3 regions of the Bradyrhizobium sp. SZCCHNR1043 genome follow, and region 3 is predicted to be linked to each of the others. Evidence: predicted binding sites of a transcription regulator. Region 3 holds the regulator's gene; each other region holds the start of a gene.
The links. The regulator LexA, encoded in region 3, represses DNA repair genes until DNA is damaged. The targets are predictions, from matches to a motif close to TGTTCNNNNTGTGTTCNG.
Positions count from the first base shown of each region.

Region 1 (10,056 bases), on a different contig from region 3:
CGTGTCCAGAGTTGTCGGCTGGTCACGGCATCCGCAAGCGAAACGGCCGGATCTCTCGATCCGGCCGTTTCGATATCTCGCTTCGCTCGAAGCCCCGCCTGTGACGCGTCCGGCTTCTGCATCAATCGTGGATTTCGGCTTGCTCTCTCAGCTCGCCTTGGCGACCGGGGCAGCGTCCGCCGCTTTCTTCTCGATGGCGCGCTTCAGCTCCAGCGCGCGCGGCGACAGCGCCGCAGCGTTGGCCTTGAGCAGATAGGCGTCGAGGCCGCCATTGTGGTCGACGCTCTTGAGCGCGTTGGTCGAGACGCGCAGGCGCACGTTGCGGCCGAGTACATCCGAGATGAAGGTCACGTTGCACAGGTTCGGCAGGAAGCGCCGCTTGGTCTTGATGTTGGAGTGGCTGACCTTGTGGCCAACCTGGGGGCCCTTGGCCGTCAGTTCACAGCGCCGCGACATGGCAGTAAATCCTCTCTCATCCCCGCACCCTTCGTCCGCCTGTGTCGGCGGGCCGCGGGGGTCCAAAACTCGTCCAGCTCGTCTCTGGGAGATGCGGTCCTATAGGGGGGATGCGGCTTTTCGTCAAGGTTTTGAGGGATGGGGCCGGTGGCACCTTGCCACGCGCCGAATCGCAGGGCTGCCTCGCTTCACGGCGGCGGTATTTGCGCCCGCGGCACGGCGTCCGGCCATAGGCGTCCGCATGGCCGTTTTTCTCCGAAAGACGTCGTACAATCAACATCATAGCCGATCGCCGGAGACCACATAAAGGGCGTATTCGGGCGTGATGAGTGGACGTTCGCGCGATGGCGCGTCAAATCGGCCCGTCGAGCCCGGCGGATTGCAGGGGCTCACGGGGAGTTTGGGCCGCCCGATGCGGCTTCGCCGGAAGCGGAGCCGGACGTAAAGCGCTGGACAATCGGCCAGGATGTGACCGGTTCGCGTTGTTCAGGAGCGTTTTTGGCGTAAGTAACAGCAGTGGCGCGGCACAGGGGCCGGGGCCCGACAAGCGGATCGGCAGGACCATTTCGACGTGACCAACAGCACGGCCTTCTTCCGTTTCCGGCGCCTGGCGGTGGCCGGCTCCATCGCGGCGCTCCTGCTGCTGGCCCCCCACGGCGCCTGGGCACAGGCCCGGCTGGACGCCCAATATGAGGCTTCGCTGGCTGGCATCCCCGTCGGCAAGGGCACCTGGGCGGTCGAAATCGGGGATGATCAGTACGGCGCCGCAGCTCAGGGCGGCACCGCGGGCCTGCTCAAGAGCTTCTCCCAAGGATCGGGCACCGGGTCGGTGCAGGGGCGCGTCGTCAACGGCGCCCTGGTCGGGCAGAGCTACCAGGCCTCGACCACCACGGGAAAGAAGTCCGAGCAGATCCGCATCAATCTGCAGAACGGCACCGTGAAGGATTTCGCCATCGAGCCGACGCCGCCGGTCGATCCCGACCGCATCCCGGTAACGGATGCCCACAAGCGCGGCGTGCTCGATCCGATGACGGCCTCGCTGGTGCGGGTGCCGGGCAATGGCGAGCTGCTGTCGCCGGACTCGTGCCGCGGCGCTGCGCCCGTGTTCGACGGCCGCATGCGCTACGAGCTCAAGCTCGACTACAAGCGCATGGAGAACGTCAAGGCAGACAAAGGCTATCGTGGTCCGGCGCTGGTCTGCGCGGTCTACTTCACGCCGGTTGCGGGCTACATCCCGGACCGGCCGGTGATCAAATATCTCGCCCAGGCCCGCAACATGGAGATCTTCTTCGTGCCGCTCGCGGGCACGCGCATCCTGGTGCCGTTCCGGGTCGTGATTCCGACCTCTTTCGGCAAGGCGATGCTCGAGGCGACCTCCTTCATCACCCAGGCCTCGCCGCACGTCGCGAAAACGCAGTAGCGCGCGGCGGAATCCTCGTTGTCCGGCCGGCGCCGTCATTGCGAGGCCGCCCGGAAAGCCAGCATGTGTCCGGCGCGCGGCCTGAACGACGGCTCGCGTGAATCCGTTTGACTCTTCGCCGATTCTGATTCGACTCGGGTCTGCTCGAAAACAGCGCCAGTTCCCTCGCGAAAGCGTTGCTTGTCGAGACCGTGAAAACTTGATCTAGTGCTGCCTTGATCGCGCGGCGCGAGATGTTGCGGTGAACGAAGCCGGAAAGGCGCTGGAGTCAGCGATTCGGGCGTGATTCGTTCTCAAGGCGTTCCGAAGCTTAAGCTGCGTCCCTATATGCGTAGCAATATGACACAGGTGTGAGGATCGCAGCCTCTCAGAACGACGATAATTCCAGCATCCATCGCGCCTGACCCGCGCGCCTGCAACGCCGGCCTCGAGACCCAATTTAACGAATGGCTTTTTCGTCTTCTTCGGCAGCCTCGCCTTTCGAGCGCGCGTCCGACCGTGCTCCCGGAAGCGGCGTCACCGCCGTGCTCGGCCCCACCAACACCGGCAAGACGCATCTGGCGATCGAGCGCATGCTCGCGCATTCCTCCGGCATCATCGGACTGCCGCTGCGGCTGCTCGCGCGCGAGGTCTACAACAAGATCGCCGATCGCGTCGGCAGCGAGGCCGTTGCGCTGATCACCGGCGAGGAGAAGATCAAGCCGAAGAACCCGCGCTACTGGGTGTCGACCGTCGAGGCGATGCCCAGGGATCTCGACGTGTCGTTCCTCGCCGTCGACGAGATCCAGATCGCCGCCGATCTCGAGCGCGGCCACGTCTTCACCGACCGCATCCTCAACCGGCGGGGCCGCGACGAGACGCTGCTGCTCGGGGCTGCGACGATGCGCCCCATCATCGAGCGGCTGCTGCCGGGCGTATCGACCGTGACGCGGCCGCGGCTGTCGCAGCTCGAATTCGCCGGCGACCGCAAGATCACGCGACAGCCGCGCCGGACTGCCATCGTGGCCTTCTCGGCCGACGAGGTCTACGCCATCGCCGAGCTGATCCGCCGCCAGCATGGCGGCGCCGCTGTGGTCCTGGGATCGCTGTCGCCGCGAACCCGCAACGCGCAGGTGGCGATGTTCCAGAACGGCGACGTCGACTATCTCGTCGCCACCGACGCGATCGGCATGGGGCTCAACCTCGACGTCGACCACGTCGCCTTTGCGTCCGACCGCAAATATGACGGCTATCAGTTCCGCCGGCTCACGCCGTCGGAGTTTGCCCAGATCGCGGGCCGTGCCGGACGGGCGACGCGCAACGGCACGTTCGGCACCACCGGGCGTTGTGCGCCGTTCGAGCCCGAGCTGGTCAATGCGCTCCAGAACCACACCTTCGATACCGTGAAGGTGCTGCAATGGCGGAACTCCAGGCTTGATTTCGCGTCCTTGAGCGCGCTTCAGGTCTCATTGGCGATCGCGCCGGGGCATGAGGCGCTGACGCGCGCGCCGATCGCGGAGGATCTGCGCGTGCTCGATCATGCCGCGCGCGACGCCGAGGTGCGCGACATGGCGCATGGCGCGTCCGCGGTCGAGCGTCTCTGGGAGACCTGCCAGATCCCCGATTATCGCAGGCTGTCGCCGGCCGCCCATGCGGAGCTGGTGACCACCGTGTTCGGCTTCCTGATGCAGAAGGGGCGTATTCCGGACGCCTGGTACGCCGCACAGGTCGATCAGGCCGACCGCGTCGATGGCGACATCGACACGCTGTCGGGGCGGATTGCACAGATTCGTACCTGGACCTTCGTGGCCAACCGGCCAGACTGGCTGCGCGACCCTGATTATTGGCAGGGGATTACCCGCGAGCTCGAAAATAAATTGTCAGACGCCCTTCATGAACGGCTCACGGAGCGTTTCGTTGATCGTCGTACCAGTGTATTGATGCGGCGCCTGCGGGAGAACAGTGTTTTGAATACGGAAATCGGCAAGACCGGCGAAGTGATCGTTGAAGGGCACGCGATCGGCCGCCTGGATGGATTCACCTTCGCGCCCGACGCCGCCGAAGCCGGCTCGGAGGCCAAGGCCTTGCAGGCTGCTGCCCAGAAGGCGCTGGCCGGCGAGATCGAGGCGCGCGCCGAGAAGCTGTCCAGCGCGCCCGACGAGCACATCGTGCTCACCGCCGACGGCACGGTGCGCTGGACCGGCGACGCGGTCGCCAAGCTGGTCGCGGCCGACGACGCGTTGCATCCGCGCCTGCGCATCATCGCCGACGAGCGGCTGACGGGTGCTGCGCGCGACAAGGTGCAGGCGCGGCTCGATCTCTGGCTGAAGACGCATATCGAGAAGCTGCTCGGCCCGCTGTTCGAATTGTCCAAGGCCGAGGACATCACCGGCATCGGCCGCGGCATCGCGTTCCAACTGGTGGAGGCGCTCGGCGTCATCGAGCGCGCCAAGATCGCGGCCGAGATGAAGGATCTCGACCAGCCGTCGCGCGCCACGCTGCGCAAATATGGCGTGCGCTTCGGCGCCTATCACATCTACGTCCCGGCGCTGCTCAAGCCCGCGGCGCGCGCGCTCGCTGCGCTGCTGTGGGCCGAGAAGCAGGGCAATGTCGACATGTCCGCGCTGACCGGCGCGCAGCATCTGGCGAGCTCGGGCCGGACCTCGTTCCCGGTCGACAAGGCGCTGCCGCGCGATGCCTATCGCGTGCTCGGCTACAAGCAGGCGGGCGAGCGCGCGGTGCGCGTCGACATCCTGGAGCGGCTGGCCGACCTGATTCGTCCCGCCCTGGCCTGGCGCGACAATGCACCGGGCGAAAAGCCCGCCGGCGCCTTCGACGGCCGCGGCTTCGTGGTGACGCAGGCGATGACCTCGCTCACCGGTTCGGCCGGCGAGGACTTTGCCTCGATCCTGCGCGCGCTCGGCTATCGCATGGAGAAGCGTCCGCCGCTGCCGCCGAAGCCGGCTGAGAAGCCCGTCGAGGCTGCTGCTGCCGAGGCCGCTGCTGTGGAGACCGCCCCGGCTGAGCCGGCAGAAGCGCAGGCCGTGCCGGGCGAGGACCTCGCGCTTGTCGCCGGCGAGCCGGCCGACGAGCAGGTTCCCACCGTCGCGGAGGCCGCCGTCGCTCCGGTGACCGAGCAGACCATCGCCGTGCCCGCGGCGGTCGGCGAGGAGCAGGCGGAAACCGCGTCGGTGTCGGCCCTGGCATCGCTGCCGACCGTCGATTTCGTCACGCCCGATGCGGCGGACGACGCGTCCGTGGCCGAGACGGCTGCCGAAAGCGTCGTCGCCGAGGCGGAAGCCGCCGTTGCTGCGGATGCGCCGCAGCCAGAAGCCGCTGAGGCCGTCGCACACGAGGCAGCAAGCATCGGCGATGCTTCGGCTGAAGCTGCCGGGACTGAAGCTGCTGCTGGATCTACCGCGACCGCGGCTTCTCCGGCCGAGGCCGCTGCTGCCGCCGAGCCCGTCCTGGTCGAGGTCTGGCGGCCGGGCGGGCGCTCGGAGGAGCGCAGGCCGCGCCACGACCATCATCATCGCGGCCGGCCCAACCGTCCGCAGCACGAGCGCGGGCAGGGTGCCGGCGGCGGGCAGGCGCCTGCCGGGACGGCTCCGGCCGAGGGCGGCGAGGCGCGCGAGCGCCATCACCGCGGCCAGGGCCGACGCGACCGGATGAAGGAGTTCGGCAAGGACTTCCGCAAGGGCCCGCCGGAGGCTGGTGCGGCTCCAGCCGAGGGCGCATCGGCGCCGGCGCGCGAGGAGCGCGGGCCGCGCCGCGACCATGACGCCAAGGGGCGCGACCAGAACCGCGATCGCAACAAGGGCGGCAAGTTCGGTGGTGAGGGACGCGGCGGCCGCGACTTCGGCAAGGGCGGTCGCGACAAGCGCGACAGCGGTCCGGCGCTGCGGCCCTACGCCTCGAGTGGCGGCGGAGGCCGGGATCGCGACCGTCCGGTCGATCCCAACTCGCCGTTCGCCAAGCTTGCCGCGCTCAAGGAGCAGCTCGCGGCGAACAACCGCAAGGATTGAGCGGCAAGATCGGTTGGCAAGATAGGTTGGAAGGACAACGCCGACGTCCGACACCCCGTCAGAGCGCCAGCGCCTCGACAAATGGCTGTGGCATGCGCGGCTGGTGAAGGCGCGCACCAGCGCCGCGGCGCTGGTGTCGTCGGGCCATGTCCGGATCAATGGCGTGCGCGAGACGTCGCCCGGCCACGGGGTGAAGACCGGTGACGTGCTGACCATCGCGCTCGACCGCAGCGTGCGCGTGCTCAAGGTGACCGGCTTTGCCGAGCGCCGCGGCGATGCCGCCTCCGTGCGCGGGCTGTACGATGATCTGGATGGCGGACGATCCTGATGGATTGCGCCAGAGCAATATCCGGTTCAGTTCTTCGCCCCGCTTCACTTGCGGCACAACACGTCCTGCGCTAGTCCAAGCCAGCCGAATTGTCGATCCGTTCCGGAGCCTTGGATGACTTACGTCGTCACCGAAAACTGTATCAAGTGCAAATACACCGATTGCGTTGAGGTCTGCCCGGTAGACTGCTTCTACGAGGGTGACAACATGCTGGTCATTCATCCGGACGAATGCATCGATTGCGGCGTGTGCGAGCCGGAATGTCCGGCCGACGCGATCAAGCCGGATACCGAGCCGGGGCTGGAGAAGTGGCTGGGCGTGAACGCCGAATATGCCAAGTCCTGGCCCAACATCACCCAGAAGAAGGACCCGCCGGCCGACGCCAAGGAGCACGACGGCGAGGATGGAAAGTTCCAGAAATATTTTTCGTCGAAGCCCGGCGCCGGAGACTGACGGTCGTCTCGCGACCTGCGCGGTCACCAGCGCGCCCCGGCCTGCGGGGCGCCGTCGCGCCGATCGAAATCGTTACGCGGAAACAATGGCCTAGAACACCTCTTGCGGCGAGCGGGACGCGCTGCACGAGTTGTTCTATTCCGGCACGCTTCACTTAACCCTAACTTCGTGGATCCGTCACAATACCGCCCCTGCGGCCTCCAAATCATTGATTTTTGCGGCAAATGTGCTATATATAGCACATTCTCAGAGCCGAACCCGGCCATGCGTAACCTTTTTTGGCCGCCCTTTTAGGTTCCCGCAACATCAAACAGGGGCGTGGCAGTTCCGCGCGCAGGCTGTGTCACAGAAAACGCGTAAAAAGAGTGCTTCCAAGAGTACAAAAAAAGCCGCCGCGGCCAGCCGCAGCGTTTCCAAGGGCCGTGCCCGGACTCCTGTAAAGGAGATTCGGGCTGCCGCGAAGGCCTCGGCTGCCAAGTCCACTAAGAACAAAAGAAGCGCAATGCCTGAAAAGACTGCCAAGACTGCCGCGAAAGCATCCGCCGCGAAGACCACTCTTGCAAAGGACTCTGTTGCCAAGGCTGCGCCTGCCAAGGCCGCCGCTGCGCCCAAGGCTGCCACCAAGACCGCCGTTCCCGCAGCTGCTGCCCCTGTTGCCAAGCCCGCTGTCGCCGCCAAGCCGGCTGCTCCCGCCGCGGCCGCGCCGCGCGTCGAGGAAAAGAAGCTGCCGACCCAGCGCCAGGGCTTCAAGACCAACGAATTCGTCGTCTATCCGGCTCACGGCGTCGGCCAGATCCTGGCCATCGAGGAGCAGGAGATCGCGGGCGCCAAGCTCGAGCTGTTCGTCATCAACTTCATCAAGGACAAGATGACGCTGCGCGTGCCGACCGCCAAGGTCGCCAATGTCGGCATGCGCAAGCTGTCCGACCCGGCGCTGGTGAAGAAGGCGCTGGAGACCCTGAAGGGCCGTGCCCGCGTCAAGCGCACCATGTGGTCGCGTCGCGCCCAGGAATACGAAGCGAAGATCAATTCGGGCGACATCGTCGCGATCGCCGAGGTCGTGCGCGATCTCTACCGTTCGGAGTCGCAGCCCGAGCAGTCCTACAGCGAACGCCAGCTCTACGAAGCGGCGCTCGACCGTCTGTCGCGCGAGATCGCCGTCGTGCAGCACTCGACCGAGACCGAGGCCGTCAAGGAGATCGAGACGCAGCTCGCCAAGAGCCCGCGCCGCGGTGCCAAGACCGAAGCCGATGCGGTCGCCGAAGGTGATGCCGACGCCGAGGGCGATGATATCGATGGCGACGACACCGCCGTGGCCGACGAGGCCGCCTGATCGACCGTTAGCGCGTTTTCCAATTAGTTGCTTACGAAAGCCCGGCCGAAAGGTCGGGCTTTTTGTTTGGGATGCACGTCGACGGCACCGCTTCATGGCCATGGTGTAGACGTGCTCGCCGTTCGCGAGTTGGCGATGGACTGCGTGCGAAGGTGGGGCGCTGGTCGCACTTGCTCCGCTGTCGTCCCGGCGAACGCCGGGACCCATAATCCCGGCGCCTGCAAGGACGCGCGCTGGAGCTCCAGCGCTCCAGCCATTTGCACTTGCGGTTATGGATCCCGGGTCGGCGCCCGGCAACGCTGTCGCGTTGCCGGTCTTGCCCGGGACGACAGTTGTCGTGTGGCCGTCCTGGCATGGCATCAACCCGCCGGGGCAAGCGGGGAATCCGTCCCTCAGCCCGTCACTCCACCACGATCTTGACGCGGTCGCGGACCTTGACCTGGGCGCGGGCGTCGAGCCCGTTCAGCACCCGGAAGCGCTCGACCGGACGGTCGACGCCGGTCATGCGGTGCGCGAGCGACTCGACCGTGTCGCCCGGCTGCACGGTGATCACCTTGATGCGCAGCGGCCGCGCCGACTGGATCTCCTCCAGGCTGAGCCGGCGGAACGAGTTCACCGTCTCCCGCGCATTGCGCTCGCTCTCGGTGGTCTTCTGGCGAGAGGCGAAGATGAAGCGGTAGACGTCGCTGCCGACGCGCAGCGCGTAGACCTTGAACTGCCAGGGATCGCCGCTCGCCGAGGTCGAGGCCGCCGGGAAGCCGTTGATCGTCAGCTCCTCGGTCGCCGACTTGTCGACGTTCTCCATCCAGCCGGAATTGAGATAGTCGCCGAGCGTCTGCTGGGCAGGCACGCGCACCACGTCGAAGCGCATCGCCTGGGCGCCGCCTTCGCGCACGCCGATCACCGCCTGCGCGGTGTTGTCGAGCGTGAAGTTCTCCGGCGCCTGGAAGGTGAAGCCGAGCTTCGGATGCAGGAAGCGCCGCCCACGCACGAAGCCCTCGCTCGGGTCCTCGCCGTAGACGATGTTGTCGACCGCAGCCAAGTAGGTCTCGCGGTCATGCTCCCTGGCCTCGGGGGAGACGTATTGCTTGGCGATGGCGGCAGCGTTCTGCACCCGCTCCGGCGTCGCCGGATGCGACGACAGGAAGTCCTGCGCGCGCGGGTCGATCGCGACCTTGCCGGCCTTCAGCTCGGCGTTGCGCTCCATCGAGCTTAGGAAGCGCGCCGCGCCGTAGGGATCGAACTTCGCCTTGGCGGAGATGCCGACGCCGATGCCGTCGGCCTCGAACTCCTGGGTGCGAGAGAAACTCGCCATCGTCAGCTTGGTCTTGGCGAGCGCCAGCGCCGTCAGGTCCGGATCGTTGCCCATGTCGGAGACGACGCGGGTCACCACTGCGGCCTGCCGCGCCTGGTCCTCGCGAATCGCAGCATGGCGCGCCAGCACATGCGCCATCTCGTGGCTCAGCACCGACGACAATTCGGAGGTGTCGTTGGCGAGCGCGATCAGGCCGCGCGTCACGTAGAGCTGGCCGGTCGGCAGCGCGAAGGCGTTGACCGCACCGGAGTTCAGGATCGTGACCTTGTAGCCCTGGTCGGGCCGATCGGACACCGCCACCAGCCGGTCGACGATCTTGCCGATCAGGCCCTCGAGCTGGGGATCCTCATAGGCACCGCCATAAGTAGCAAGAATGCGCTCGTGCTCGCGATCGCTCGCCGGCGTCGTCTGCACCATCGCCGGCTTCGGCCGCGGCGTCGGCATCGGCGCCGTCGCCTGCTGCAACTTGCCCATGTCGCTGCAACCGGACAACGCCAGTCCCAGGCACAGCAACGCCGGTGCGATCCACGAACCGCAGTTCATCACCGTCATGCGCTTTCGAACAGACAGGCTCACGTCGCTACTCACGTACCTCAGCGGTCAATTCCCGCTCAAAATCTCGATCTGGGCGATCTGCGTCAGTTCCAGTCTCGGACCCGCATGCGCTTCGATCCAACCGCGCACGCGAACCTGTCGATTCGCAAGTGATTTGACGTCGATGCCGGCACCTTCCAATACCGCCATCAT
Region 1 covers NZ_JAUEYN010000007.1:298,535-308,590, forward strand. The annotation lists gene rpmB (50S ribosomal protein L28) at 148-456, opposite strand; gene QX039_RS14760 (DUF3108 domain-containing protein) at 1,097-1,876, shown strand; gene QX039_RS14765 (helicase-related protein) at 2,323-5,880, shown strand; partial or broken gene QX039_RS14770 (RNA-binding S4 domain-containing protein) at 5,942-6,208, shown strand; gene fdxA (ferredoxin FdxA) at 6,323-6,661, shown strand; gene QX039_RS14780 (CarD family transcriptional regulator) at 7,164-7,994, shown strand; gene QX039_RS14785 (M48 family metalloprotease) at 8,395-9,861, opposite strand; gene QX039_RS14790 (thermonuclease family protein) at 9,910-10,056, opposite strand, start outside.
Region 1: a site for LexA is predicted at 2,165-2,182, ahead of QX039_RS14765 (helicase-related protein). Genes of this name have one in related genera too.

Region 2 (10,056 bases), on a different contig from region 3:
TGCACTGAGATCCTGCTTCAACAGATCGAACCAGGCTTGCGGCGTCGGCGCCCGAAACGCCCGCCATGCCAGATGACCCAGGTCGAGATGCTCACGTGCGAGCTCTACGCCGGCAATGGTCCGACCGGCGAGTCGCCCGGCCGGGGCATCGAATAGCGGTACATCGACATGCCGCAATACGATCTTCGTCGCGATCTCCGCGTGATGGCGCAGATAATCCAAGAGCCAGATCAGCACCAACTGGTCGTTCGGACGGGTTCCCATCCACAGCTCGACGCTATCGCAGCGGTCAACAAGTTCGAGAAAACTGTGACTCCGCCCGCCGGCCGCCATGACGTCGCTACGCGAGGCGAAATCCAACCAATGCCCCCGCTTCCGTCGCGTGGTGCGCTGGACGAGATACGCCGATAATTCGGCATCGGATGGCAGCGGTCCCCACACGAAACGATGGAGAATTGGCACCACCAGGTCGGCAAAGCCGCCCCTCCGAAGCGCTCCGGCGCTCGGATCATCGGCCGCTAGAATCAAACGCGTCATGCTGTTGGCTCCGGCACGGCCCGATTGGCTCAAGGCGCTATCAACATATTCGCGATCGGCTCCCGGCGCCCAGGATCGGCGTCGGAAGTCTCGGTGCCGCCGTGCGGATCCGGTCCGCTCGTCCGCGTGCACGCCTTCAGCTATTCGCGTTGAAGATCGTATCCGGCGCTCAGAGACGCATTCTCGCTGCATTCGGGAATGCAGCCGCAGATTTCGGTAGAGCACCACACATCTGCAAACGGGCGCTGGAACGTCGACAACTCAACGTCCACGGCGCCCGCCGCCGCCGTACCCCTACTCTTCCGCCGGCTCCTCACCGTCGGCGTCGCGCTCGGCATTGCCGGCCAGGATCTGCTCGGCGATCAGGCCGGAGTTCTGGCGGATCGCGGCTTCGATCTTGGCAGTCATGTCCGGATTGGCCTTGAGGAACGATTTCGAATTCTCGCGTCCCTGCCCGAGACGCTGGCTATCGTAGGAGAACCAGGCGCCGGACTTCTCGACGATGCCGGCCTTGACGCCGAGATCGAGGATCTCGCCCATCTTGGACACGCCCTCGCCATACATGATGTCGAACTCGACCTGCTTGAACGGCGGCGCCAGCTTGTTCTTCACCACCTTGACGCGGGTGGTGTTGCCGATCACCTCATCGCGCTCCTTGATCGCGCCGATGCGACGGATGTCGAGGCGCACCGAGGCATAGAACTTCAGCGCGTTGCCGCCCGTGGTGGTTTCCGGCGAGCCATACATCACACCGATCTTCATGCGGATCTGGTTGATGAAGATCACCATGGTGTGGGATTTGTTGATGGAAGCGGTCAGCTTGCGCAGCGCTTGGCTCATCAGGCGGGCCTGCAGGCCCGGCAGCGACTCGCCCATCTCACCCTCGAGCTCGGCCTTGGGCACCAGCGCCGCGACGGAGTCGACGACCAGCACGTCGACCGCCCCCGAACGCACCAGCGTGTCGCAGATTTCCAGCGCCTGCTCACCCGTATCCGGCTGCGAGATCAGCAGCTCGTCGATGTTGACGCCCAGCTTGCGCGCATAGACCGGATCGAGCGCGTGCTCGGCATCGATGAAGGCGCAGATGCCGCCCTTCTTCTGCGCCTCGGCCACCGTGTGCAACGCCAGGGTGGTCTTGCCCGATGATTCCGGCCCGTAGATCTCGACCACCCGCCCTTTTGGCAGCCCGCCGATCCCCAACGCGATGTCGAGCCCGAGCGAGCCGGTCGACACCGTCTCGACATCCATCGAACGGTCGTTCTTGCCCAGCTTCATCACCGAACCCTTGCCGAACTGACGTTCGATCTGGGACAGCGCAGCAGAGAGCGCCTTACTCTTATCCATTGAGGAACCTTCGACGATACGCAGGGCGGTGGCGGACATTGGCGCTCCTTATGGCGGGGATTCGCGAGATGGACAAACGGTTAACGAGGTCGGCCAGCAATCTTGAGGTGAATGTACTCCATCCGTTCTTTGTTCGCAATATGTTCTTCCCAACAATCATCGCTCTCAGCCCCCCTGACAACCGCGGGGACACGCCTGCCACTCGGGGGCCGGCGCGCAGTCCACCGAGCAGCAGCGAGGGAGCGCCGCCCGATCAGCGCGCCCAGAAGCGAAGTACGGGGTGCTGGATGACGGCGACCGCGAAAGGATCCTGATCCGGCTGGAGGCGGAAGCCATGTGCGCGAGCGGCGCAGCCGCCGACCGGCGATCGCGCGGATGATGACCAGCCTGTCCGAGCGCTCCAACCTCGCCCACCGCGCCTGCGGCAGACATCAACTCAATTATAAGTTGTTAGTGTCGTCCCGGCCGTGCCCCATCATCCTGTTGGTCGTTCTCTATGAGCCTCGCACACCGCTTCCAATTTTCGGCACCAGCATGACCGGATCCAACAAGGAACAGACCCTCACGTTGTGGCGCCCCGTCGGCCCAAAGGAGCTTGCCTTGATCGAGGCGTCGGGCATGCGTGCGTTTCCGCCGCGCCTTCCTGAGCAGCCGATCTTCTACCCGGTGCTCACCGAGGACTATGCCGTGAAGATCGCACGGGACTGGAACGTGCCGGCGAGCGGCGCCGGCCACGTGCTGCGCTTTGCGATCCTGCGAGGCTTCATCGACACCTACGAGGTGCGCGAGGCCGGCGGCCGCAAGCATCGCGAGCACTGGATTCCCAGCGAAGACCTCGCCGACTTCAACGCCGCAATCGTTGGACCGATCGTGCTTGTCAGGTCTTTCCCTTGAAACTACCAAACTCCTACACGCGTGCGTAGATCGCACATTCCGGGGTTCTCCTGACAGGAACGAAGTTCCCTCGCCTCTTCTGCTTTTGTTCGGCTCATCGTGCGTGCAGGCGCACGGTTTCGATGCAGATGCGCATGCAATGCTCGGCCGCGCGCAAGCTGTGTCCGGCCAGAAGTTCCGCAACAGAAGCGTCCGCGGATCTGCCGCGGCTTTCTGAGGCGGAATGGCACCCTGCGTTCCGACCGGAGCAATGGCCGGCGCGCGAACAGCTCGACGGCCGCCATATGACGAGCGACAGATGAAACGGCGCCCGCCAGGACGCTGTCTCGTGCCATGCCAGAGGGAGCCACGAGAGCCGTTCGCGCAGCCCCCTATGACCGGGCGAATGAGTGGGCCGAATGGAAGCCGGCGTGATCCGCATCACGCAGCACGCGGCGCTCACGACATCTTCAAGCCACAAACCATTGTCATAAACTTTGGGTTGCGTTATAGAATCATGGTTGTCGTACGTCTGAGCAAATTTTTGATCAGCCCCGGATTTGTTTGTTCGTTGCGATGATGGTCGCCGCACATTGTCAGTGGTGTATCGCCTTTGGTGTATCGCCCGTGGTGTGCCGTCGACCGATCCCTTGCAGCCTGCCTGCTACAACATTTGCAGGCTCCGTCACCCGTAGGCGCACGGCCCTGAAACCATCCGCGCCGAAAGAAAGCCCCGGACGACGTCCGGGGCTTTCGACGTTGATAGCTCCGCTCGGGATGCATCCCCCCGTCATTGTCGTGATGTCGAGGAACGGATCGCTTGCGTTGCGCTTCATATTGGCGATGACAAGAGATGACGTGACGTGCCCGTCCTGCAGGGCCGGCCTTCAAAGGATCGAGCTTCACTCGCAGCAAGGCGCCGCGGGAGAGAGGCGTTGTCCGGCTTGCGATGAACTCTTGGAAATGGTCGACGGCGCGACGCAGATCGCCTACCGACTGACAGTCGTGCCGGAACGGATCTTCGATCACAGCTAGGCGCGCGTCCCACGGCGATTGATCGAGATGGCAACCTTGATCTGACGCAAGGCACGCCTACTAGTTTCGCACTAGTCTAACTACGTCATTGCCGAACTGCCCTCGCTGGGAAGCTACGACGTTGACGCCGAGCCTCGGACCGCGGCGGTCCGAGGCTCATTCGTTGGCCTGCAATCCGTCCGATTGCGCCGCACATCCTCAACGGCAATCAGCTCAACGGACAGCGCGACCGACCGTATTTTACCGGAATTGATCCGAGGGGGTTTTGCGCTTCCATTTGCGATGCGTACATCAAACCCAGCGGCCTGGGGCGGTCAGGGCTCACCGGTTTTGGCAATGCCGCTCTATTTCTTTCGTATCCGTAACGGCCACTTCTCAGGCGCGTCCGAGTATGGGACCGAGTGCGCCGACCGCAACGCAGCCTGGAAAGAGATGACCACCGTCTGTGCCGACATGGCCAGCAGCATCTCGCGCAAGCTCGCCGAAAACTCCGAATGGCAGATGGAGCTGCTCGACGAGGCACGGCAGCCGGTCTTCCGCATCCGGATCGTCGCCGAGTCGCTGGATCAGGCCTGACGGCTCGCCACACCTCTTGTAGATCGTCACCGACGAGAACCACAACCGAAGCCTGTGGCCGGCGAGGTGACTGCGCGTCATTTCGCCAGCCGAGCTTGATCCAGATCAAAATGCCTGTCTGCATCCTGGCAGACATTTAAATTTGTATGGGTAATCTGATCTTCAAATGTCCGCGAACGGGGATGAACGTGCAGCATTGGCTGGAAGAGCCGAAGCCCGGCGATCCCGCGTACGCCTATGAAACCGTGGTCTGCAAGGCCTGCACGCGGCTTCATTTCATCAATCGCGACACGCGCAAGCTTCTTGGCGAGAAGGAATGAGGCGCTAGCCGGAATGATTCAATCGGCGCTGGGAAGCCGCCGCATCGTGAACTCGATGGCCCCATCGGGAAGCTCGCGCCAGCTTTCGACGGCGCTCATGTAGCCGGCCTTGGGATAGCGGGTCAGATAATCGCGGGCCTTGGCGCGCGCTTGCTCGCGCGGCAGCGTGAACGTGTCACGAACGTAGCCGTCGCGAACCGGGCCCACGCTCTTCTTCTGGCGCCGGGCCGCCATCCGGCTGGCCATGTCTCGAGGACGCATCCCCATCGACGAACTCCAACGCGCTGCCACACCGTCAATATAGACGGGGCCGCGAGGAATCCGAGTCCGCAATCAGGCAAGCGGGCCCGGGAGGATCAGAGCCCGCCGACCCGAACGCGATAAATCTCAGTTGGTGCTGCCGACAGCCTTCGGCTTCTTGGCCGCGGTGGTCTTCATGGCAGGCGCCGCCTTGGGCTGCTCCGCCGCCCGGACGTTGCCCCAGGGATCGGCGCTCGTCTTGGCGTCCGGAATCTTGCGCATGGTGTCCTTGTAGGCCTGCTCCCGCGCCGCTTCGGCCTCTTTCTCCTCGGGCGACTTGGAGGGACCGTCGGCGAGAAGGTTGATGTTGGGCATCTGCGCCATTGCGGGAACCGCCCAGCCGGCCAGCACGGCGACCGCCATCGTCACGATCAGCTTCTTCATTGGTTACTCCCCGGTATAGGCGCCTTATACCATCGCTTCGCCATGCGCCAAGCCCGCGGCACTGTGCCGGAACGGTGGACCACAGGTCGGGATGTTCACGGCCGCATCGTCTGCGCGCACCTGCCGTCTGTTCCACGGTGTGCCCTCATCATAGTTTTCCAACTCCGGCCTTTTCAAGCCGCCGCTCTGCGGCAACATTCCGGCGGCTCCGCCGATCGCGTCGAGGCAAGTCGATGCCAAGACAAATCGATGACACGATCATGGAAGGACCTCCGCGCGTGCCGAACGAGACCCTGAACTTCACCACCGACGACGCGAGGCGCATCCTCGATGACGTGTTCGCGCCCTGGATCAAGGATCTTGGCTTGATCGTCGAGGACATCGCGCCGTCTGCGCAGGGCGAAGCCGGCGCCATCCTGCGCATGCCGTTCTCGCCGCGGCTCTGCCGCGACAATGGCGTCGTCTGCGGCCAGGCGCTGATGGCCTTTGCCGATACCGCGATGGTGATCGGGATGGTCACCGCGAGTGGCGGCTACCGGCCGATGACCACTGTCGACCAGACCACGCATTTCATGCGCGCCGTTGCCTCCGCTGACGTCCTGGCGGATGCGCGCGTGGTGCGGATGGGCCGCACCATGAGCTTCGGGCGGGTCACACTGACCAGCGCCAGCGATGGCAAGCCGGTGGCCATGGTGTCGAGCGCCTTCGCGATGCTCTGATCTGCGGCCTCTCTGATCCGCGGCCCGGCGGGGGGGGGTTAACGAAACATGAAGGCGACGGCCCGGGCTTCGCAGGCCGGATTCATCTGATCGAAACGCGAGACTGATTTATTTTAGGTGCTTTTGACGCGAAAGGTGACGCCATTCGGCACCGGGTTACAGGCCATGAGCGAGACGAGTGACAAGCGCATTGCACCGAGGCATCGGGTGCTGAAGCAGGGCAGGCTGGCATTCGACGGCGGCGGCGCGGTCGATTGCATGGTCCGCAACATGTCCGACACTGGCGCCAGGGTCGAGGTGGTCAGCCCGGTCGGTCTGCCCGAAGCCTTCACGCTGGTGATCCCGGCCGACAAGTTCACGCGGCGCTGCCACGCAGTCTGGAGCCACGACAAGCGGATCGGCGTGGCATTCGACTGATAGCGGCGCGGCGGGCTAGACCCGCCGCAGGCGCCATCGCCACAACGTCACCAACAGACCGACCAGCACCCCGACCGCGAGCAGGACGCCGGCGGCGAACCGTCCGCCCGGACGATCAATCGTCCGTGACCACAGCGAGGGCCCTTCGCCATCGCGCGCCAGCCGAAACGCCACGACGCTGTCGCCGAGCGATGTGCCCGCCTCCGAATGGCCGCCCGCTGCGATCACCACGAATTGCTCGCCCTTCCATTCATAGGTCATCGGATTGGCGATGCCCGGCGCCGGCAACCGGCCCTGCCAGAGCTCCTGACCTGAGACAGCGTCGAAGGCGCGCAGATAGGCATCCATCGCGCCGGTGAAGACGAGGCCGCCGCCCGTGACCACGACGCCGTTGACGAGCGGCGTGCCCCACTTGAACGCCAGCCCGAGCGGCGCGCGATCCTCGGTGGTGCCGACCGTCGAGCGCCACAGGATCCTGCCGGCCTTGAGATCGACCGCGACCATTTCGCCCCATGGCGGCCGGTTGCACAACAGGCCGAGCCTGGACATGGCGACCACCCGCGTCACCGCGAACGGTGACCCGCGCTGCAATCCGAAATCGACACCGCGCGGCGGCGTCATCCGGTCAGCTTCGGCGCGCGGGATCAGCCTGACGATGTGGATGGCGCGGCTGACATTGGCGTAAAGGATCTGGTGCACGGGATCGAACGCCACGCCGCCCCAGTTCACGCCGCCTCCGGTCATTGGAAACAGCAACGCACCCTGAGTCGTCGGTGGCGTGTAGAGACCTTCATTGCGCAACGCCGCGAGCTGATCGTCACAGGAGGAATCGACGACGCGCGGCACGGCCCTGAAGACCTCTGCCACTTCGAAGTGCTGATTCAGCAGCGGCGGCACATGGGTCGGGAACGGCTGCGTCGGCGACAGAACCTCACCTTCGACGGCGCCCTGCGGCACCGCGCGCTCCTCCACCGGCCAGATCGGCGCGCCGGTGTCGCGGTCGAGCACGAACACGAAACCCTGCTTGGTCGGCTGCATCACGACGTCACGTGCACCCTGCCCGGTCTCGATCCGCGCCAGGGTCGGCTGCGCCGGCAGATCGTAGTCCCAGACGTCGTGATGCGTGGTCTGAAACGACCAGGCCAGTGCGCCGCTCTCGATCCGCAGAGCGACCACGGAATCGGCGTGCCTGTTGTCACCCGGACGCGCACCGCCAAAGAAATCCGGACTGGGCGAGGATGTCGGAAGGAACACGAGGCCGCGCACCTCGTCGACCGACATCGGCGCCCAGACGTTCGCATGTCCCGCCGCGATGCCGTCATGGATCAGCGGATCGAAACGCCAGCGCAGCTCGCCGGTGCGCGCATCGAAGCCGTGGACCGTGCCTTCGGGCGCATCGACCCGCACATTGTCGCCGATCGATGAGCCGACCACCACGACACCCCTGCTCGCCACCGGCGCCGAGGTGATCTGGAATTCGCCCGGCCACAGCAGGTCCTTGGCGATGTCGATCCGCACTTCACCGTTCGCTCCGAAGCCGGCGCAGGGCTGCCCTGTCCGGGCATCGAGGGCGATCAGGCGGGCATCGACCGTGCCCATGAACAACCTGCTGCGGCACGCCACGCCGGCCGGCGCCCGCTCGTCCACCCAATAGGCAACGCCGCGGCAGGCATAGCGATTGGCCGGGCGCCGTCCGTTGCCGACCTTGGGATCGAAACGCCAGCGCTGAACGCCGGTGCCGGGATCGAGCGCCACCACCTCGTTGAACGGCGTGCAGAACACCAGGCTGTCCTCGACCAGGATCGGCGTCGCCTCGAACTTGGTCCGCAAGGCGGCCGCGGGCGGCCGGCTCTGCAGATCCCCGGTGTGATAGTCCCAGGCAGGCACGAGCCGATCGACATTGGAAGGCGTGATCTGCGCCAGCGGAGAGAACCGCGTCCCACCGGCATCGCCGCTCCAGTGCTGCCAGGAGACGGCCGGCACCACCATCAGTTGGCTCCAGATGACGACCGCGCAAACACCCGCTCGACGCAATGACATGGACCTCTTCCTCCCGCAAACTGCATCCGAGGCGACGCAGCCGGGCCATGAAAGCAGCCTTCGCAGGCGGATCGAGCGGGATGGGACGGGCGGCGGCATCCGCGGGACGAGTGGTGGTGGGCGATGACGGATGGCGGAACCGAGCGGATGACCCGAACGAACCTCTCAAACGTCAGTGGCCGCCCCTGCGGACGGCCACATCGATGCGCAGAGGTCAGCGAGCTTCAGTAGCCGTAACCACGCCGTGTCGGATAGCTCTGCGGAGCCCGCCCATAGCCACCGCCATAGCCACCGCCGATGCCGATCCCGATACTGACCGGCGGCGCCACGCGCACCGGCGGTCCATAATACTCGCGCGGCGGAGGCGGCGGCGCATAGACGACGACATCATCTGGGTCGCGACGGGGTGTGCGGCTGGCGCGCCTGGGCGGATCCTCGTCGCGCTTTCGGGCCGGCTTCTCTTCGACCCGCTTCTGCGTCTCGGACTTCCGGCCCGGCGGAGGCGTCTGCGAGCATGGACAGGTGGGACCAGCCGCGGCAACGGCCGGCACGACCGGCGGGGTTGCCGGAGCGGCGGCCGGGATCGCTGCGTTGGCGGCCGCCACCACCGGCGTCACCACAGGCCGGTTGCGCAAGCGCTCGATCAGCTTGCGCGCGGTCGCGGTCAGGTCGCTGTTCGGATAGCGGTCGAGAAAGCCCTGATAGGACGCCACCGTATTGATCAGCACCGCCTCGTTCCAGGCTGCCATCCTGTTGTGGAGGTCGAGCCATTCGCGCGCCTGCGGGCCATAGGGCGGCGCGGTGTAGAGCGCCACGAAGGCCTCATACGCCTCGACGCTGCCGTCGCCAACGATGATTTCGTTGGCGGCCTCGATCGGCTTGCCCTGCAGGTTGCGCTTCCATTCATCGACGCTGCGCTTGGCGACGACCGGCCGCGGGCCGGCATTGGCAGCGCCCGCATCCGCCGACACCACGAAGCGAAAATCCTCCGTCAAGGACGACGAATCCCACGGCGTCTGCCGACCCTCGGTGACCTTGTTCACCGCGACGCGCACGCGCTTGAACGCCTGCTCGATCGGAAGGCCCGGTTCCCGCGCCGCCTGCAGCAGCGCCGTGGTGTAGGGGCTGTTGGCGCCGGTGCCATCCTCGGCTTCTGCGCCAGGCGAGGTCGAGTAGGACAGGAACGTGCCCGGTGCTCCGGTCTTGGTGTCCACCAGCGCAAGGCCGCGGCCCGCGTTCTGACTGATGGCAGGAAACGGATTGTTGCGGCAGGCATCGAGCAGCAGGATGCGCATCCGGCTCGGCACAGAATTCAGCGTGTTCAGGAGATCGTTGAGACGCACGGCCTGCAGCGGAATGTCGGCTTCACGTCGCGGATCCACGTCGACGGGCACGAGATAGTTCTCGCCATCGATCTGCAGGCCGTGGCCGGCATAGAACACCAGCGCGACCGTGTCGGGTCCCTTGGCCGCGATCTTGGCGGCAAAGTCGCCCACCTCCCTGTTGAGGTC
Region 2 covers NZ_JAUEYN010000016.1:208,325-218,380, forward strand. The annotation lists gene QX039_RS27220 (DUF1835 domain-containing protein) at 1-537, opposite strand, end outside; gene recA (recombinase RecA) at 832-1,920, opposite strand; gene QX039_RS27230 (hypothetical protein) at 2,482-2,775, shown strand; gene QX039_RS27235 (DUF6894 family protein) at 4,126-4,365, shown strand; gene QX039_RS27240 (hypothetical protein) at 4,554-4,685, shown strand; gene QX039_RS27245 (hypothetical protein) at 4,704-4,952, opposite strand; gene QX039_RS27250 (hypothetical protein) at 5,073-5,369, opposite strand; gene QX039_RS27255 (PaaI family thioesterase) at 5,630-6,088, shown strand; gene QX039_RS27260 (PilZ domain-containing protein) at 6,254-6,505, shown strand; gene QX039_RS27265 (pyrroloquinoline quinone-dependent dehydrogenase) at 6,521-8,494, opposite strand; gene QX039_RS27270 (caspase family protein) at 8,770-10,056, opposite strand, start outside.
Region 2: a site for LexA is predicted at 2,012-2,029, ahead of recA (recombinase RecA). Genes of this name have one in related genera too.

Region 3 (10,056 bases):
TCAACTTCGGCATTGCCCAGGAGTTCGGCGGTCGCTGCAATCTGCGCTTCGATGACACCAATCCGACCAAGGAAGAGCAGGAATATATCGATTCCATCCAGGCCGACGTGCGCTGGCTCGGCTATGACTGGGGCGACAACCTGTTCTTCGCTTCGGATTATTTCGAGCGGCTCTACAATTGGGCGGAAGGGCTGATCAAGGCCGGGCTCGCCTATGTCGACGACCAGTCGCAGGAGGAGATCCGCCTGTCGCGCGGCACGCTCACCGAGCCCGGCAAGAACAGCCCGTTCCGCGACCGCACGGTCGAGGAGAATCTCGACCTGTTCCGGCGCATGAAGGCCGGCGAATTCCCGAACGGCGCGCGCGTGCTGCGCGCCAAGATCGACATGGCCGCCGGCAACATCAACCTGCGCGACCCCGTGCTGTACCGGATCATGCACGCCCATCACCCGCGCACCGGCGACGCCTGGAAGATCTATCCGAGCTACGACTACGCCCACGGGCAGTCGGACGCGATCGAGGGCGTGACGCACTCGATCTGCACGCTCGAGTTCGAGGACCACCGGCCGCTCTACGATTGGTTCCTGGACAAGCTGCCGGTGCCGTCGCATCCGCACCAGTACGAGTTCGCGCGGCTCAACCTGACCTACACGCTGCTGTCGAAGCGCGTGCTGACGCGGCTGGTGCAGGACGGCCATGTCTCCGGCTGGAACGATCCACGCATGCCCACCATCGCCGGCCTGAAGCGGCGCGGCGTGCCGCCGGCTGCGGTGCGCGAGTTCATCAAGCGCATCGGCATCGCCAAGGCCAACAGCATCGTCGATGTCGGCATGCTCGAATTCTGCATCCGCGAGGAGCTGAACCGCACGGCGCTGCGTCGGATGGCCGTGCTGCGGCCGCTGAAGGTAGTGATCGAGAATTATCCGGAAGGCCAGGTCGAGGAGCTCGAGGCGATCAACCACCCCGACGATCCCTCGGCCGGCACGCGCAGGATCGCCTTCGGCCGCGAGCTCTATATCGAGCAGGACGACTTCATGGAGAACCCGCCGAAGAAGTTCTTCCGGCTGTCGCCGGGCAACGAGGTGCGGCTGCGCTACGCCTATTTCATCAAGTGCCGCGACGTCATCAAGAACGACGCCGGCGAGATCGTCGAGCTGCGTTGCACCTATGATCCCGCGACCAAGGGCGGCAACGCGCCGGATGGACGCAAGGTCAAGGCGACGATGCACTGGCTGCCGGCTGCGCAGTCGCTGACAGCCGAGATTCGCATCTACAATCAGCTGTTCGCCAATCCAAGCCCCAATGCGGCCGACTTCACCGCCGATCTCAATCCCAACTCACTCGAGGTCCTGACCGACGCCCGCATCGAGCCGGCGATCGCCGAGAGCAATTCGGACGCGCCGATGCAATTCGAGCGCCAGGGCTACTTCGTCCGCGATCCGGATTCGACGCCCGACAAGCTCGTGTTCAACCGCACCATCGGCCTGCGCGACACCTTTGCGAAGGAGGTCGCGAAGGGATGAGATGGGGACCGCAGCCGCAGCTCAATTGATCGCTGCGAGGCCGGCCTCGGTCAGCGTTGGCACGCCATCGCTGACCTCGACCAGGCCGCGCTCCGCGAGGAGCGAGAGATCATCGTCGGCGACGGGGGAGAGCGTGAGCCGGTGGGCCTTGATGTCCCGCAACGTCCAGCGCAGGTGGATCGCCGTGTCGAGCGCGAGGTCGGCAAAGGGATCGTCATTGTCATGGTGGTCCATACCCGCATAAGCCCGTGCGGTGCCGAAAGTTCCAATGACGTTCCCGGCACCGGGATTGGATTCTCGTTCCGTTCCGCTAGTCGGATTCCCCGTGGTTTCGCTAGCCTCCATGCCCGTAAAGTAACGGGTGGTGTGGGCAATGGCGGAGCCGGTCAGGCCGCCGGGAGGGCGTCGCGGGCTCGCGGGCACGATGGCCGATGTCTGGCCGCCGCGCGGCGCGCTGGCCGGCGGCTGGCCCGCGATCGGGTCCGGCGCGTCGTCGGCATTCGCCGCCCGCCTGAAGAGCTGGGCGGTCGAGGAGGCCGGGGCGGGCCGGCTGCTGCCCTGGGTGCCGGTGGCGTTCGGGGCCGGCATCGCGCTGTACTTCACCGCCGATCACGAGCCGGTGCTCTGGATCGCCGCCACCACCGCGGCGCTGCTCTGCATCGTCGCCATCATGATGCGGCGGCATCGGATGTTTCCGGTTGCCGTGATGATCGCGGCGGCGGCGTGCGGCTTTGCCGCGGCGACCATCAAGACGGCGCGTGTCGCTCATCCAGTGCTGGCGCGGCCGTTGTATTCGGTGGCGCTGTCCGGCTTCGTCGAGGCGCGCGACATCCGCGAGCGCAGCGATCGGATCGTGCTGCGCGTCACCGCGATGGAGAGCCCGCGCAACGCCGCCACGATCGCGCGCGTGCGGCTCGCGGTGCGTAAGGGCACGGCGCCCGAGGTCGGCAGCTTCGTGCAGCTCAAGGCGCGGCTGCTGCCGCCGATGGCCCCGGTGCGGCCGGGATCCTACGACTTCGCGCGCGACATGTTCTTCCAGGGCATCGGCGCCTCCGGCTTCGTGATGGGCGCGATCACGACGGCGACGCCGCCGCAGGCCGCCGGCTTCGGCCTGGGCTATGCGGCGGCCATGCAGGGCCTGCGCGATGCGATCGACGCACGCATCCGCGCCCGCCTGACGGGCGATGAGCGCGCCATCGCCACCGCGCTGCTGACCGGCCGGCGCGACGCCATCACGCCCGATGTCAACGATGCGATGTTCGTCTCCGGCCTCGGCCACGTGCTGTCGATCTCCGGCTATCACATGGCCGTCGTCGCCGGCGTCGTGTTCTTCGCCGTGCGCGCGCTGCTTGCGCTGATCCCCGGCCTCACTATCAGCCATCCGATCAAGAAATGGGCGGCCGCGGCGGCGCTGGTCGCGGCGGCGTTCTACCTGCTGCTGTCGGGCGCGGAGGTCGCGACGCAGAGATCGTTCTTCATGACGGCCGTGGTGCTGATCGCGGTCATGGTCGATCGCCGCGCCGTCACCTTCCGCACGCTCGCGGTCGCGGCGATGATCGTGCTGATCGCGGCACCCGAAGCGCTGGTGCATCCGAGCTTCCAGATGTCGTTCGCGGCGACGCTCGGCCTGGTCGCGCTGGTGCAGTTCGGCCTGCCCAAACTGTTTGCGAGGCCGGACAGCTCCACGACGCAGCGCATCGCGCTGTGGGGCGGCCGCGAGCTTGCGATGCTGCTGCTGGCCTCGCTGATCGCGGGGCTTGCGACCACGCCCTATGCCGCGTTCCACTTCCATCGCGTCACGCCCTATGGCGTGCTCGCCAATCTCGCGGCGATGCCGGTGGTTTCGGTGCTGGTGATGCCCGCCGGACTGCTCGGCCTGCTGGCGGCGCCGTTCGGGCTCGACGGTCCCTGGTGGACGCTGATGGGCCTCGGCATCGACTGGATGATCGCGGTGACGCGCTGGGTGGCGGCGCTGCCTGGCGCGGTCGGGCGCATCCCGGGCTTCGGCATCGGTCCGCTGATCCTGGCCAGCCTCGGCGTCATCCTGATCGGCCTGATGCGCACACCGCTGCGCTGGTCGGGTGCCGTCGGGCTCGTGGTGGCCACCGCGTGGGCCGCCACGACGCCGCTGCCCGACGTGCTGATCGCCGGCGATGGGCGCGCGGTGGCGGTGCGCGGCCGTGACGGACGCCTGCATGTGATGCGCACCGGCAAGGACGTGTTCGCCACCAAGGAGTGGCTCGCGGCCGACGCCGATGCCCGGCTGCCGGCGGATTCATCGCTCGCCGATGGCGTCTCCTGCGACGAGGCGGGCTGCGTGGTCGCGATGGCCGACGGCCGATTCGCCGCCTTGACCCTGCGCGCCGAGGCGCTCGACGATGATTGCGCCCGTGCCGCGCTGATCGTCACCGCGCGCGCCGCGCCGTCATCCTGCGCGGCGGCCGTCATCGATCGCCAGCGCCTGCAGCAGCAGGGCGCCTTGATGCTGGTGCAGCGGGGCACCGGCTTCTCCGTCACGCCGGTGCGCGCTGGCGGCACCGATCGCCCGTGGTGGCCGGCGCCCGCCGAGGCCGGCGAGTTCGACACGACGCTGACGCCGCGTGCGCCGGTGTCGCGGCTTCAGGACGCGACGCCGCCGGAGACGGAGCAGGGCGAGCAGGATTGAGCGCCGGACAGCTCGAACGTGCTGAGATGATACAACGTGCCGAGATGATACACGGTGTCATCGGGTCCATCGAACAGCGAGGGACCTTCGACCAGCGTGAACGCAGCGCCCGGATAGCGTTGCCAGATGGCGATGTCATCAGCCGTGACCGTCAGCCATCCGAACGCAAGCATGTAGCGGCCGGACTCGGAGAGCCGGCCGGCCTTGTTCCAATCGATCTTGTTGACCACGGCGGCAAGCTCCCCCGGCACACAATGCTGGCCGAGGGATGTCGTTCCTATTCGATGCGATGCCGGAGCGTGAGGTTCGCCGGAAAGACCTTGCGCTTGCAGAAACCAAATCTCCCCCGGCCGAAAGCTCGCTCATGGCCGAGAGAAATGCGGACGCGCAGGCGCTCAGGTGATGCTGATGCGGCGAATCGATGTGGCCTGCGAAGCCGGAACGTCCTCCGCCATGCCCGGGCGGCGCTCGGCCGGCTGCTTGCTGACCGGCAATTGTAGCACGGTGACGCGCTGGCCCTCGCAGAGCTGGGTCACCAGCACGTGGCGGCCGTCGGCGAATTCGATCGCGTCGTGATGGCGATCGGGGATGTGCGTCTCGATGCTGTTGAACTTCGCGACGCGCTCGCGGATCGTCCGGGTCCAGAGCCAGCGGCTGTCGTAGCGGACGTCCTCGACAAATGCCAACTCGGTGCCGGGCAGCATGCAGACTGCGACGGTCGGCTCGCTCTCGAGGGCGAAGCCGCGGGTGGCGGTGCCGCGAAACGTCGTCGAGATCAACGTCTCGCCGACCTTGGCGGGACGGGACGCAACCGCATGGAGGCTGTAGTCACACATCGGATCGCTCCTCGTTGAGAGATAGCCGACCCACGCTCCCCCCGGACAGGCGCAGGCCTCTATCAGAGTGGACATCGAGGAGATGTTAGCGCGCGCTTCACGGCAATTCTGCGCTGATCTGCACCGCGTGCGCCCGCGGGCGATCACAAGCGTTTGAGCATGCCGCGCTGCACATCCTGAGGTGCATTCGCGCGTGACCAATTTCGATCGGCGGAGAAGCGCGTGCGCTCGCCGCCGATCGACCGATCGCGTCCGCGATCAGTACTTGCGATACAGCCCGACCAGCTTGCCTTGGATCTTCACCCGGTTGGGCGGCAGGATGCGCACCTCGTAGGCGGTGTTGGCCGGCTCCAGCGCGATCGATGCGCCGCGGCGGCGGAAGCGCTTCAACGTCGCTTCCTCATCGTCGATCAGCGCTACCACGATGTCGCCGGTGTCGGCGGTCTCGTTGCGCTGGATCAGCGCCATGTCGCCGTCGAGGATGCCGGCATCGACCATGGAGTCGCCGCGCACCTCGAGCGCATAGTGATCGCCGTTGCCGAGCATGTCGGCAGGCACGCTGATGGTGTGGCTGCGCGTCTGTAGCGCCTCGATCGGGGTACCGGCGGCGATGCGGCCCATCACCGGCACCGCGACGGGGCGCTCGCCATCGTCCAGCGCGGGAGTGCTGGTGCGCACCTTGCCGAGATTGCCCTCGATCACCGATGGGGTGAAGCCGCGGCGGTTGTTGGCAGCCTGTGACAGCTCGGGCAGCTTGATCACCTCGATCGCGCGGGCGCGGTTGGGCAGCCGGCGGATAAAGCCGCGCTCCTCGAGCGCCGTGATCAGGCGATGAATGCCGGACTTCGAGCGCAGATCGAGCGCATCCTTCATCTCGTCGAAGGACGGCGGCACGCCGGCTTCCTTGAGCCGCTCGTTGATGAACCGCAGAAGTTCGTACTGTTTGCGCGTCAGCATCTCGACCTGGTCCCCAGTTTGTTGTCGTCCGAGTCCAGGAGCTGCGCCTTGAGCACAAACCGGCTGAGAGCGCCTTGGAGTCGGACCATCATCGCGTCGCCCGCAACATACTAAAAACAAATCATGAACGGACACTATATGTTCGATGTGTGTTCCGCAATCCTTAAATTGTAGTGAACGGACCGGGCTTTGCCGGGGGAAACGGCCTAGCTCGGCAGGCGCAGGATCTCGCACGGGCTGCCGGCGGCGGCCTTCGGCGCAAACGCCCGCCGGATCACCAGCGCCTGCGAGAGCGCGAGATTGCCGAGCAGCGACGAATCCTGCTGGGTCACCGGCGTTGCGATCAGGGTGCCGTCGGCGCGCTCCTCGAGCTGCGCCCGCAGATAGTCCTCGCGCGAATCGTTGGCCCCGAGTTCGCGGCCGAGCAGGGCGGTCTCGCGTGGCATGCGAGCTTCGTCGCGGCCGAGCAGCCGCCGAATCAGCGGCACCAGGAACAGGATGGCGCAGACATAGGACGACACCGGATTGCCGGGCAGTCCGATCACCCTCATGTCGCCGAGCCGTCCGTGCATCATCGGCTTGCCCGGCCGCATCGCGATCTTCCAGAACGCCATCTCGACGCCCTCGGCTTCGAGCGCCTGCTTGACGAGGTCGTGATCGCCGACCGAGGCGCCGCCGGTCGTGATCAGGATGTCGGCCTTGGCCTCGCGCGCCCGCCGGATCCCGGCGATCGTGGCCTCCATCGTATCCGCGGCGATGCCGAGATCGATCGGTGTCGCGCCCTCGCTGCGCACCAGCGCCCGCAGGGCGTAGCCGTTGGAATAGACGATCTGGCCCGGGCCGGGCGTCGAGCCAGGCATCACGAGCTCGTCGCCGGTGGCGAGCAGCGCCACCTTCGGCCGGCGCCGCACCGGCAGTGCCGGATGATTCATGCTGGCCGCCAGCGACAGGTCGCGGTCGCTGAGCCGGCGGCCCGCCTTCAGCAGCACCATGCCCTCATGAAAGTCGACGCCGGCGGGCCGGATGTGCCGGCCCTTGATCGCGGCCTCGGTGATCACGACGTGGCCATCTTCGGCGATCGTGTCCTCCTGGATCACCACCGCGTCGGCGCCCTCAGGGACAACGCCACCAGTGAAGATGCGCGCCGCCTCGCCGGGTCCGACCACGCGATCGAACGGCCGCCCCGCCGCGACCTCGCCGATCACCCTCAGCCGCACCTTGGCCTGGGCTGCGTCCGCCGCGCGCACGGCGTAGCCGTCCATCGCCGACATCGCCTCGGGCGGCTGCGTCCGCAGCGCCGCGAGGTCGCGGGCCAGGATGCGGTGATGGGCCTCGTCCAGCGTCACCAGCTCCTCGGCCAGCGGCTCCGCGCCGGCGAGCACGGCGGACAACGCATCAGACACCGGCATCAGGGCCATGAGAGTTCCTTCGGATGGAGACGGCAGATCGAATGAGTCGCCTTCTAACCGAACGCGCACGGCTCGGCCAAGGGCTCAGGCCGCTTCCTGCCTTCTGATCGTCTGATGTTGGCCGCGTCCGGGCCGCTGCCTCACGACCGCGCGAGAAACCCTGCAATCAGTGCGCAGAAGGTCGACCGCAGTGCCAAGGCGTTGGCCGATGCGCCGTTCCGGTTAGCTCCCGCCCCGCGTTCTATCCAGCAGCTGCGCGACAGGCGGCGCGCTCGGTCGTGTGCAGGATATCCGCCACCATGTTCCGCAGCCAGACCGATGCTGCATCACGATCGAGCTGCAGCGGCCAGACCATCGAGACGGCCGGCAGCCGCAGCTTCAACGGCGCGGGACAGAGCGTCAGCCCAAATCGCGGCCCGTAGAGCTTTGCCATCCTGGTCGGTATCGTCGTGATCACCGGTGATGCGGCGACCGTCGCCAGCACGCTGAGGAATTCCGAGGAGGCCGAGACCACGTTGAGCTCGGTCCCGATCTCATCCAGCGCCGCCTCCAGACAGCCCTGCAGGCTGTTGGTCAGCGTCACCAGCGCGTGCGGAAGCGACAGATAGTCGGCGAGGCTGATCGGTGTTTTCATCGCGATGCGCTTTGGATTGTAGACGCAGCTCAGCGCCTGCTCGAACAGGAGCTGGGATCTGTGCCGCTGTGCGACGGCGTCGAAGCAGCCGACCGCGACATCCAAGGCTCCGTCGTCGAGCAGGCGATGCACTTCGTTACGCTCGGTCGGCCGGCTGAGAAGCCGCACGCCGGGCGCCGTTCGACGGAGCACCGCGGTGAGCTCGGGGATCAGCAGCAGCTCGACCTCACTTGAAAATCCCAGGCGGATGGTGCGCTGCTCGGTCGCCGGGTCGAACTCCGGTGCGGCATGCAGCGCTGCCTGCATCTGCCCCAGCGCCGCCCGAACCGGCCCGGCGAGCACCGCAGCCTTTGGCGTCGGCTGCATGACGGCGCCGACGCGGACGAACAGCTCGTCCTGCAGCAGCACGCGAAGCGTCGACAGCGTATGGCTCATCGCAGGCTGACCCACCTTGAGGCGTGCGGCCGCGCGCGTCACGCTGCGCTCCTGCATGAGCGCGTCGAACGCGACCAGCAGATTGAGGTCGAAGGAGCGAAGATCGAAGTGATCGATGGACTGCATGAGCTGGATCGATTTGAGGAATGTATGACCTAGTCCTAGATCTCGGCCCAGACAAGACCACCGTTCGGATCGAGGCGGCCAGACATGCAGGACATCACGACCTATCGCGTCGGAGACGCCACCATCACGAGGATCTTCGAGATCGGCCTCGATGCGGTCGAGGGAGAGTTTTTGTTTCCGGGCGTAGAAGCAGACAGCATCGTTCGGGAACGAGGCCAGGTGGGGCCGGGATCGGTCGATCCGCACACGGGATCGTTGCGCCTGAGCATCCATAGCTGGCTGGTGCGGACGCCAGAGCGGGTGGTCCTGATCGACACGGCCACCGGCAATGACAAGGAGCGGCCCGGCGCAGCAGTTCTGCATCGCTTGAACGAGCCGTTTCTCGACCGGCTGCGGGCGGCCGGCGTCGCCCCTGGCGATGTCGATCTCGTCCTGATGACGCATCTGCACGCGGATCATGTGGGGTGGAATACGCAGCTTGCCGATGGCCGTTGGATGCCGGTGTTTCCCAACGCCCAGCACATCTTCTCAGGCCGCGAGCGCGCCTATGTCGCCGCACTCTCGGCCGGCAACGGCTCGGACGCCGCAATCAGAGACGCAGCTGGGCTTGGCCCAATGCTGCATCCACCGATGCCTGGGGTCTACGAAGACAGCGTGCTGCCGATCGTCGAGGCCGGCCTCGCGCGCGAGATCACGGTCGATGGCAGCGAGGTCGTCGACGGCTTCCGTTTTCTGCCGAGCCCCGGTCACAGCATCGATCACGCCTGCATCAGCTTCAGCTCACGTGGCGAGCGCGCGCTGTTCTGGGGCGACGTGATGCATCATCCGCTGCAGGTCGCGCGTCCGGACTGGAACTCGGTCTATTGCGAATTCCCGGATGCGGCGCGGACCTCACGCCGATGGGCGATGAACCATGCCGCCGAGACCGGCTCCCTCGTGCTCACGACCCACTTCGCCGAGTCCTCGGCCGGGCGGATCAGCCGCGACGGCGACCGGTTCGCGTGGCACTTCGCCTGATCCGAGGTGACCATGACCGAGAACGCAACGTCCTCCTCGCGCATCGTTTCCGAGCGCCGCCTGATCGAAGGCCCGGTGTCCGATGTACAGCTTCAGCTCATCAACAAGCGCCGGCATGACGTGCAACGGTTCTCGGCCGAGCGCACGCTGGCGATGATGCACGGCGCCACCTTTTCATCCGCCAGCCTGTTCGACGTCGCGGTTGGTGGCGCCTCCTTCATGGATGTCCTGGCGCAGGCCGGCTACGATGTCTGGGCCGTCGATGCGCGCAGCTATGGCGGCTCCAGCCGGCCGCCGGAGATGTCGCGGGCGGCCGAGGAGGGATCTCCATTGGTCAATGCGCGGACCGCCGTGGACGATTTCGGCGCGGCGGTGGACTTCATCTGCCGGCATCGCGACGTCCCGCGCGCCAACGTGCTCGGCATGTCCTGGGGCGCCACCGTCGCGGGCATGT
Region 3 covers NZ_JAUEYN010000005.1:112,568-122,623, forward strand. The annotation lists gene QX039_RS10250 (glutamine--tRNA ligase/YqeY domain fusion protein) at 1-1,523, shown strand, start outside; gene QX039_RS10255 (hypothetical protein) at 1,545-1,757, opposite strand; gene QX039_RS10260 (ComEC/Rec2 family competence protein) at 1,897-4,188, shown strand; gene QX039_RS10265 (hypothetical protein) at 4,143-4,418, opposite strand; gene QX039_RS10270 (hypothetical protein) at 4,584-5,024, opposite strand; gene lexA (transcriptional repressor LexA) at 5,283-5,981, opposite strand; gene glp (gephyrin-like molybdotransferase Glp) at 6,188-7,399, opposite strand; gene QX039_RS10285 (LysR family transcriptional regulator) at 7,632-8,585, opposite strand; gene QX039_RS10290 (MBL fold metallo-hydrolase) at 8,670-9,602, shown strand; gene QX039_RS10295 (alpha/beta hydrolase) at 9,615-10,056, shown strand, end outside.